DNA from 2 places in the Streptomyces sp. Qhu-G9 genome. Region 1 is predicted to be linked to the other one. Evidence: riboswitches for the same ligand, from Rfam matches in the RefSeq annotation. Region 1 holds a riboswitch; the other holds the start of a gene.
The links. Region 1 has a riboswitch for cyclic di-AMP ahead of O1Q96_RS43060 (M23 family metallopeptidase). Riboswitches for the same ligand answer to the same signal wherever they lie in the genome.
Positions count from the first base shown of each region.

Region 1 (4,811 bases):
CTCGTCTTCCTGTTCCGCAGACGGGACTTCACCGGGATCGTCGACGGCGTGGTGATAGCCGGGGTCACCGCGACGGGCTTCGCGTTCACCGAGAACATCCTCTATCTGGGCACCGCGTTCGGCACCGACCAGCTCACCGGCGACACGGGCATCTTCTCCGTCACCGCCGCCACCTTCTTCGTACGCGTGATCATGTCGCCCTTCGCGCACCCGCTGTTCACCGTGCTGACCGGGATCGGTTTCGGCATCGCCGCGCGCGCCGCGGACCGCCAGCGGGTGCGCCGCGTGCTCCTCCCGATCACCGGGCTGCTGCTCGCGATGGGCATGCACGCGATGTGGAACGGCTCGTCGAGCTTCGGCGACTACGGCTTCTTCGCGGTCTACGCGGCCTTCATGGTGCCGTCGTTCGGGCTGCTCACCTGGCTGGCCGTCTGGACCCGCCAGCGCGAACTGGGCACGGTCCGCGACGAACTTCCCCCGTACGCCATGGCGGGCTGGATCGCCGCACCCGAGCCGTTCGTCCTCGGCTCGATGAAGGCTCGGCGGCTGGCCCGCGAGTACGCCACCCACCACGGCGGTCGGGACGCGGGCCGGGCCGTCGCGGAGTACGAGGCGTACGCGACGTCGCTGGCGTTCCTGCGTCACCGGGGCCGCCGCGGCCGGGCGGGCGCGGACTTCGTCGTACGGGAACGGGAGCTGCTCCACGAGCTGTGGGCCCGCCGGGAGCCGGCCCGCCCGGCCCTGGCGTACGCGGCCAGAGCGACGGCCCCGCCCCCGGCGCCGCCACTCTGGCCGGGACACGGGTACCCATACACGGGACATCAGCACGCGGAACACCCCAACGGGGACCGACACGGGCATCCTGCTCCGCACCCGACCTCGGCGCCGCATCCCACGTACAACCCGTACCGGACCTGAGCCACTGCCGCGGCAATCACCGCGGAACCCTCCGGACCCCTCTGCGGAACCAGGCCCGGAACCCGCGCAGGCCCCGGCCCCGGTGAACCTCTCAGGCGCGGGACTCGGGCGCCTCAGGCGGAGGCGTTGGTCAGCTTCGTGAGGTCCGCGTCCGTGAGGGTCAGCTCCGCCACCTTCAGCAGCGCCGGAAGCTGCTCCACCGTACGGGCGCTGGCGATCGGCGCGGCGACCGTCGGGCGGGACGCGAGCCAGGCCAGGGCCACGGTCGCGATCTCGGCCCCGCGTTCCTGCGCGACCTCGTCGAGCGCGGCCAGGACCCGCTGCCCCCGCTCCGTCTCCAGGTGCTTGCCCGCCGAACCGGCCCGGGGGCTGTCGATGCGGGCGCCCGCCCGGTACTTGCCGGTGAGAAATCCTGCCGCGAGCGCGGAGTAGGGCACGGCGGCCAGTCCGCCGCGCGAGGCGACGTCCTGGAGCGGTCCTTCGTACGTGTCGCGGGAGACCAGGTTGTAGTGGGGCTGGAGCGCCACGTACCGCGCGAGGCCCTCGCGGTCGGAGAAGTCCAGGGACTCCTGGAGCCGTTCGGGAGAGAGGTTGGACGCGGCGATCGCGCGGACCTTGCCGGCGCGCACGAGCTCGTCCAGGGCCGCGAGGATCTCCTCGACCGGGACGGACGGGTCGTCGAAGTGCGTGTAGTAGAGGTCGATGTGGTCCGTCTTCAGACGACGCAGCGACGCCTCGGCGGCCGCCTTGATGTTCGCCGCGGACAGGCCCTTGTACCGGGGATGGGCACCGACCTTGGTCGCGACGAGGACGTCTGCGCGGTTGCCGCGCGCGGTCAGCCAGTCGCCGAGGACGGTCTCGGACTCACCGCCCTCGTTGCCCGGCGCCCAGGCCGAGTACGTGTCGGCGCTGTCCACGAAGTTCCCGCCGGCGGCGGTGTACGCGTCGAGCACGGCGAAGGACCTGGCCTCGTCGGCGGTCCAGCCGAAGACGTTGCCGCCGAGGGCGAGCGGGAAGACCTCCAGGTCGGACGAACCCAGCTTGCGAAGAGAAGTCATGGGTACGTCAACGGCCGTACCGGACGGCCGTATTCCGTACCTACGGGCGTCCGGACCGCGAGCGGCCTACGGGTTGAGGCCCTTGCCGCGCAGCCAGGCCATCGGGTCGATGCCGCTGCCGCCGCTGGTGTGGACCTCCAGGTGCAGGTGCGCCCCGGTGACGTTGCCGGTCGCGCCCACGCGGCCGATGACGTCGCCCGTGCCGACCTTCTGCCCGACGCTGACCCCGATCGACGACTGGTGGGCGTACCAGACCTCGGTGCCGTCGTCGAGCGTGAGGACCGTGCGGTAGCCGTACGAGCCGTTCCAGCCCGCCTCGGTGACCGTGCCGCTGTGAACGGCCTTGATCGGGGTACCCGTGGGAGCGGCGAAGTCCAGACCCGTGTGCTGGCCCGAGGACCACAGCGAGCCGGACTGCCCGTAGGTCGAGGTGATCGTGTACGAGGAGGTGGGCAGCGTGTACTGCGTGGCGAGTTCGGCGAGGCGCGCGGCCTCGGCCTTCTTCTTGGCCTCGTCCTTCTTCTTCTGCTCGGCGGCGGCGGCCTTGGCCTTCGCCGCGTCCTGCTCCTTGGCCGCCAGCGTGGCGGCCTTCTTCGCGGCGGCGGCCTCTGCGGCCGCCTGGGCCTCGCGGTCGACCTGGTCCTGCTGGAGCTCCGCCTGGAGCATGATGCGGGTGCGCAGGGCCTCACCGGCGTCCGCGCTGCCCTGCTCGGCGTCGGCCGTGGTGAGGCCGGCGGCGGTGAGCGGCGTGCTGGAGCCCTCGGGGGCCTCTTCGTCCGAGATCAGCGAGCCCACGTTCGGCAGGTCGGGGATCGAGATCGACACCGGCGGCTTGCCGGTCTGCGCGGTGGCCATGCCGCCCGCGCCGACGGCGGCTATGACACCGACGCCCAGAACGGTGGAGCTGCGGGCGAGTCCTCCGCCGCGCTGCTTGGAGACGCGGTGCCGGCCGCGGACGGGAACGACGGTGTCCGCGCTGGGATTCCAGACCTCCCAGGTCTCCTCGTCCTTACGAGCGCCGTAGGCGAAGGTGTCGGGCTTCTTGTCACCCGAGGTGTCCCCCGTGAACTCATTCGGCACGAACGAGGGTGCGGGGGCAGGCCTGTTGGACGCCACGTGGGCGCGCTCCTTTCCTTCCTTCTCGCCTACCGGGTTAGCTGACGGGTTCGGAGCAGGAAGGTCTCCTACGCGCGTCAACCACGGTGTCAAACACCGCGAAAGACACGCGATTCACCCCATGTAGGTGGTTCCCCGGTTCCCTTGCGGGATTCGGCGCGTGCGCACGGAGCCATCTCTTGTGACGGCTGGGACGACCGCGCTGCGTTATCGAACGTTAATAGACGCGGGCACTGGATTCCAAGCTGTTCTTGATGATCGTTAAGGCTCTTGACCTGGACTTACAGGTCATGAGCGGGGTAAATCGGGCGAGTTGATCGCCATTCACCGGTGTCGGATCTGTTGACGGTGCGTCAGTTGTTGTGCGCAGGGGCGTCATTCGACTACTGCAGGTGATATGGACCCTGGATGCTCGCGGACAGGTCGCGGGATCCCCACAGGAAAGTCGCGGGAAGGGCGCGGGAAGGGCGTACCGCTACGGCCGTCGCACGGCGAGCAGCGCCATGTCGTCCGTGGACCGGCCCCCGGTGTACCGGTGGACGTCGTCCACCAGCTCGTCGAGCAGTTCGTCGGGCCCGGCGAAGACCCGCCCGGACAGCTGTCCCACCGGATCGAAGAACACGCCCCGCTCGTCCCGGGCCTCGGACAGCCCGTCGGTGTGGAGGAGCAGCACGGCCCCGCCCGGGAGCGCCTCCTCCTGCGCGCGGTCGGGCCGGCCGCCCAGCTCCCCCATCCCGAGGGGCAGCGAGGGATCCGCCGCGGCGAGTGTGCGGACGGTTCCGTCGCCGTGCAGGAGGAGGGGCCCGGGGTGGCCGCGGTTGACGAGGCGTACGACCTGGGCGCCGTGCGGGATCTCGGCGAGGACGGCGGTGGTGAAGCCTTCGAAGATCTCGACGCTGTCCCGCCGGACGCCCTCGCGCGCCAGTGCCCGTTCCAGTCGCTGGGCGACCGCCTCCAGAGTGGCCTCGTGCTCGGCGGCCTCCCGGAAGGCCCCGATGACGACGGCCACGGTGCCGACCGCCCCCATGCCCTTGCCCCGCACGTCTCCCAGGACGAGCCGTACGCCGTGCGGGGTGTCCTGCACGGCGTACAGGTCGCCCCCGATGAACGCGTCCGCCTGCGCCGCCACGTATCTGGCCGCGATGTCGAGCCCGCCGATCCGCCCGGCCGGTTCGGGCAGTACGGCCCGCTGGGCGGCCTCGGCGATCTCCCGCGCCGAGGCGAGGCGGGCGTTGCCGAGGCTCACCAGCCGGTTGATGACGATCGCCAGGCCGGCGACGGTTCCCACGGTGACGACCTCGGTGACCGCGCCCACGTCGAAGGCGAACCTGAGGTGCACGAGGGCCATGGCCGCTGTTCCCACGATGCCCGTGCAGACGGTGGCGCCGAGCGAGAAGAGCGGTGCGGCCACGAGCGCGGCGGCCGTGAAGAAGGGGGCCGCGGTGAAGTCCTTGGGCGAGAGGAGGTCGTAACAGACTCCCGCGGCGATCAGCAGCGCGGGCAGCAGGCGGACGAGGGTGCGGGTGTGGGCGTAGGAGACGGTCCGTCGCTCGGGCTCGACGGGCCCCGGCGCCCACTTCTCCACCTCACGACGCCCGGCCACGTGACTCCTGCCCTTCCCGCGCTCTGTCCAGATTCCCGGGAGCGGGGGTGGGGAGCGAGCCGGCGGGAGCCGGGCGGGTGAGCGCCGACCCGTCCGGCACGGGCCGTGATGGACCT
Region 1 is NZ_CP114283.1:9,306,337-9,311,147, forward strand. Features, by position in the region: gene O1Q96_RS43050 (PrsW family intramembrane metalloprotease) at 1-918, shown strand, start outside; gene O1Q96_RS43055 (aldo/keto reductase) at 1,032-1,976, opposite strand; gene O1Q96_RS43060 (M23 family metallopeptidase) at 2,043-3,092, opposite strand; cyclic di-AMP (ydaO/yuaA leader) riboswitch at 3,104-3,261, opposite strand; gene O1Q96_RS43065 (PP2C family protein-serine/threonine phosphatase) at 3,568-4,695, opposite strand.

Region 2 (4,811 bases), 1.9 Mb from region 1:
TCGACTCGGCGGACACCTGCTCGTAGAAGCTGACGAGGCGGTCGGCGTCGTCGGCCGCGATGGGCCGGATGCGCGCGGTGCCGCCGTCGCGCAGGACGACGTCGGCCTCCCAGTGAGCGGGGTACTCGTGCCGGTCCGACGAGGTCTGCATGGGGCCCAGAGTACGGCTCGGGTCCGACAACGGCGGGCTCGCGTCCCCCCGGATTCCCAGGGTTCTCGTCCCGCGCGGGCGGGCTCGCGTCCGGGCAGGGCGCGGGGCAGTCTTGGGGATCGGAGCCGCCCGGGGCCACGTCGGGCCGGGGTCTGGCCGGGCCGGGCTCCTGGTCGCTTCAAGCAGGCTCCACCGTATGAAACAATGGTCTAGACAACCGTGAGACACCTGAAGGGCAGCATCACATGGCTGAGCGCCGCGTCAACGTCGGTTGGGCCGAGGGCCTTCACGCCCGTCCCGCCTCCATCTTCGTCCGGGCGGCCACGGCCTCCGGCGTCCCCGTGACGATCGCCAAGGCGGACGGCAACCCCGTCAACGCCGCTTCCATGCTCGCGGTCCTCGGCCTGGGCGCCCAGGGCGGCGAGGAGATCGTCCTCGCGTCCGACGCCGAGGGCGCTGACGCCGCGCTCGACCGCCTGGCGAAGCTGGTCGCCGAGGGTCTCGACGAGCTCCCCGAGACGGTCTGACCCCACGCATCACGTGCGGCGGAGCCGCGTCCCCCCACCCCGGGCGACGCGGCTCCGCCGTTTCCGCACCATGGTCCGGTCCCGGCCCGCGTGGAGACGACCGGCCCCCGGCTGCGCACGACGTCCGGCCCTGGTGGAGTGCCGTCGGCATCCGTCACAGATCTTCCCGTCGGCGCTATTCGCGTGCAATCCGGGACTCGATTTCCGTGCACGCAGAAATCACGTGCTCGGCAATTCCGGGCACGCGGGAAAATGGGCATCAGAAATATGCCCCTGCCGAATATCCCTCTTTGTATACGGCGCCACTGTTAATGCCGCAGGCCCGCCGTGTTTACGGGATGTTGCGAAGTCCTCACACGCTCGACGCGGTCTCGGCCCGGAAAGCGCAGCCGGTGCGCGGTCGTCGCCCGCTCGGTGTGCAGTGCCGTGACCGCCCGGGCACGGTCGCTGTCGCCCCGGGCCACGGCGTCCACGATGGCCCCGTGCTCGGTCCAGGACTCGGCGGGATGCGCGGGCGCCTCGACCGCGTACATCCAGGCGATCTTGTGCCGCAGCTGGGCGAGCGTCGAGGTCAGCTGCGGGCTGCCCGAGGCCTGCGCGAGCGTCTCGTGGAACCAGCCCCCCAGTGAGCGCAGATCCTCGCTGTTACCCCTCCTGGCCCGCTCCTGGCCCAGTCTGACCAGGCCGCGCAGCACCTTGAGGTGCGCCTCGGTGCGGCGCTGCGCGGCACGGGCGGCACCCAGCGGTTCCAGCAGCATGCGCATCTCCAGGAGGTCCGCGGCCTCCTGCTCCGTGGGCTCCGCCACGCACGCGCCCGCGTGTCTGCGGGTGACCACGAAGCCCTCCGCCTCCAGTGTGCGCAGCGCCTCGCGCACGGGGACCCGCGAGACGCCGTAACGACGCGCGAGCAGTTCTTCGGTGAGCCGGCTGCCGCGCTCGTAGACACCCGCGACGATGTCGTCACGAATCGCCGTGCATACCGAGCGCGCGGGAATACGCATGACCGGACCTCCGCCTTAATCCCCGCGAAACGCGGTCGATCGACGCTTGTTCGGTGACTCTATTGCAGTGAGCGGGAAATTCCGATGGCAGCCCGGAATCCATGGCTATTTTTTGGACACATCACGTCTCTGAACAGGCAGTCGTCCGGTGCGAAAGAGACCGGGAACGGTCGGGAAGAAGCCCGGAAGGCCCCGGAGCACGCGAAGGCCCCGGCTCAATGAGCCAGGGCCTTCGACGGAGGTGCGCCGACGCGTCGTGCCGTCAGACGTTCACGCCGTGCGAGCGGAGGTATCCGACGGGGTCCATGTCGGACCCGTACTCCGCGGTCGCGCGCGCCTCGAAGTGCAGGTGCGCTCCGGTGACGTTGCCGGTCGCCCCGGAGAGGGCTATCTGCTGTCCCGGAGTGACCGTCTGGCCGACGGAGACGCCGATGGACGAGAGGTGCCCGTACTGGGTGAAGGTGCCGTCGGTCATCTTGATGACGACCTGGTTGCCGTACGCGCCGCCCCAGCCGGCCTCCACCACGGTGCCGGAGCCGACCGCGCGCACGGCGGTGCCGCTGGCGGCGTGGAAGTCGATGCCGGTGTGACTGCCGGAGGACCAGACGGCGCCGCCGGCCTTGTAGCCGGTGGAGACGTACGAACCGGTGATCGGCGAGACGTACGCGTTGAGGCGCTTGCGCTCGGCCTCGCGGGCGGCACGAACCTTGACCTCGCGCTCCTTCTTGGCCTTCGCCGCGGCCTCCTCGGCCCGCTTCTTCGCGTCGGCCTCGGCCTTCTCGCGGGCGGCGGCCTCGTCGGCGGCCTGCTGCTGGGCGGCGGCCTGCGCGTCGATCTCTTCGGCGACCGAGTCGCCGATGATGACGGCCTTGGTGAGGCCGGTCTGCTCGACCGAGCTCTCGGCGGCGAACGCCGGGGCGGCCAGAGTGCCTACGACACCGGTGGTGGCGAGTGCGGCGACGCCCACCGTCCTGCGGGTCGCGCGCTTCATGCTGCTGGGACGACGGTGCTTCCCGGTGGCGCGAGTGAACGCCATGAAGTGGCTGATCCTTTCCTTCCTTCTCGCCTACCGGGTTAGCTGACGGGTTCGGAGCAGGAAGGTCTCCTACGGACCCCCTTCGGGAAGGGCGTCCGATTCACCCCAGGGACTACGTATGGGTCCCCGGCTCCCCTGGCTCGCGCCGTACGGGGACTCGGCGATGACTGTCCGGTGCCGCGGACGCGGCGCACTGCCTGACGAACAGCCGGACTGAAGCTAAACGTCGCCACTTTCAATAGACAAACGGATCACGGGTTTTGTAGCGCATGCCACAGGGCAGACAGGCAACCTCTCTACCAATACGGACAAACCACAGGAGACTCGGCGCAAGAAGAGACCCGGGCGACTCCTGAGTCACCCGGGCCCCGGCCTGCCGACGGTCCTTGCTGCGACTGCCGGTCCCTACTCCGCTGTCACGACGCTGACTTCACCGATACCGAGGGCCCTGACGGGCTCCTCGATCTGCGCGGCGTCTCCGACGAGGACGGTCACCAGACGGTCCACCGGGAAGGCGTTCACCGCGGCCGCCGTGGCCTCCACGGTGCCGGTCGCGGCGAGCTGCTGGTAGAGCGTCGCCTGGAAGTCGTCCGGCAGGTGCTGCTCGACCTGGTCGGCGAGCGTGCCCGCGACGGCGCCCGCGGTCTCGTACTTCAGGGGCGCCACGCCCACCAGGTTCTGCACGGCGACGTCGCGTTCGGCGTCCGTCAGTCCCTCGGCGGCGAGGGTGCGCAGCACCTTCCACAGGTCGTCGAGCGCCGGGCCGGTGTTCGGGGTGTCCACGGAGCCGCTGATGGCGAGCATCGAGATGCCCGTCCCGTCCGGGGCGGAGCGCAGCACCTGGCCGAACGCCCGCACGCCGTAGGTGTATCCCTTCTCCTCGCGCAGGACGCGGTCCAGGCGGGAGGTGAGGGTGCCACCGAGGCAGTACGTGCCGAGCACCTGGGCGGGCCACACCCGGTCGTGCCGGTCGGCGCCGACGCGGCCGATCAGCAACTGCGTCTGGACGGCCCCGGGGCGGTCGACGATGATCACCCGGCCGGTGTCGTCGGCGGTCACCGGCGGCACGGGGCGCGCCTCGGCCTGCGATCCGGTCCAGGCACCGAGCGTGTCCGCGAGCAGCGCGTCGAGGTCGACGCCGGTGAGGTCACCGACGACGACCGCGGTGGCCGTGGCGGGGCGTACGTGCTTCTCGTAGAAGGCACGTACGGCCGCGGAGTCGATCGCGGTGACCGTCTCCTCGCTGCCCTGGCGGGGGCGCGACATGCGCGAGGTCGCCGGGAAGAGCTGCCGGGAGAGCTCCTTGGCGGCCCTGCGGCCCGGGTTGGCGGTCTCGTGCGGGATCTCGTCGAGCCGGTTGCGCACCAGCCGCTCGATCTCGCCGTCGTCGAACGCGGGCGCCCTGAGCGCGTCCGCGAGAAGGCCGAGCGCCTTGGGCAGCCGGGAGACGGGGACTTCGAGGCTGAGCCGCACGCCCGGGTGGTCGGCGTGGGCGTCGAGCGTGGCGCCGCAGCGCTCCAGCTCGGCGGCGAACTCCTCGGCGGAGTGCTTGTCGGTGCCCTCCGAGAAGGCCCTCGCCATGATCGTGGCGATGCCGTCCAGTCCCTTCGGCTCGGCCTCCAGAGGGGCGGCCAGGAGGATCTCGACGGCGACGACCTGCTGGCCGGGGCGGTGACAGCGCAGCACCGTCAGGCCGTTGCCGAGCGCGCCGCGCTCGGGTGCCGGGAAGGCCCAGGGCCTGGCCTCGCCGGCCTGGGGCTGCGGGTGGAAGTCCATCGTGGCGAGCTCGGTCACTTGGCCGCCTCCTCGTCGGTGTCTTCAGCGGCGGCGTCGGTGCCGTCGGCGGCCTCGGCCTCTTCGGGGGCGACCGGCTCGTAGACCAGCACCGCGCGGTTGTCGGGGCGCAGGCGGGCCTTGGCGACCTCCCGGACCTCGTCGGCGGTGACGTCCAGGACGCGCTGGACGGCGGTCAGGGCAAGCTGGGGGTCACCGAACAGGACCGCGTACCGGCACAGTTCGTCGGCGCGGCCCGCGACCGTACCGAGACGGTCCAGCCACTCGCGCTCCAACTGTGCCTGGGCGCGCTCCATCTCCTC
Region 2 is NZ_CP114283.1:7,445,972-7,450,782, forward strand. Features, by position in the region: gene O1Q96_RS34930 (bifunctional acetate--CoA ligase family protein/GNAT family N-acetyltransferase) at 1-151, opposite strand, end outside; gene O1Q96_RS34935 (HPr family phosphocarrier protein) at 397-678, shown strand; gene O1Q96_RS34940 (GntR family transcriptional regulator) at 987-1,679, opposite strand; gene O1Q96_RS34945 (M23 family metallopeptidase) at 1,942-2,715, opposite strand; cyclic di-AMP (ydaO/yuaA leader) riboswitch at 2,728-2,888, opposite strand; gene O1Q96_RS34950 (M16 family metallopeptidase) at 3,121-4,509, opposite strand; gene O1Q96_RS34955 (M16 family metallopeptidase) at 4,506-4,811, opposite strand, start outside.
Region 2: it holds a riboswitch for cyclic di-AMP, as region 1 does, so the genes downstream of both, O1Q96_RS34945 (M23 family metallopeptidase) here and O1Q96_RS43060 (M23 family metallopeptidase) in region 1, are expected to answer to the same signal.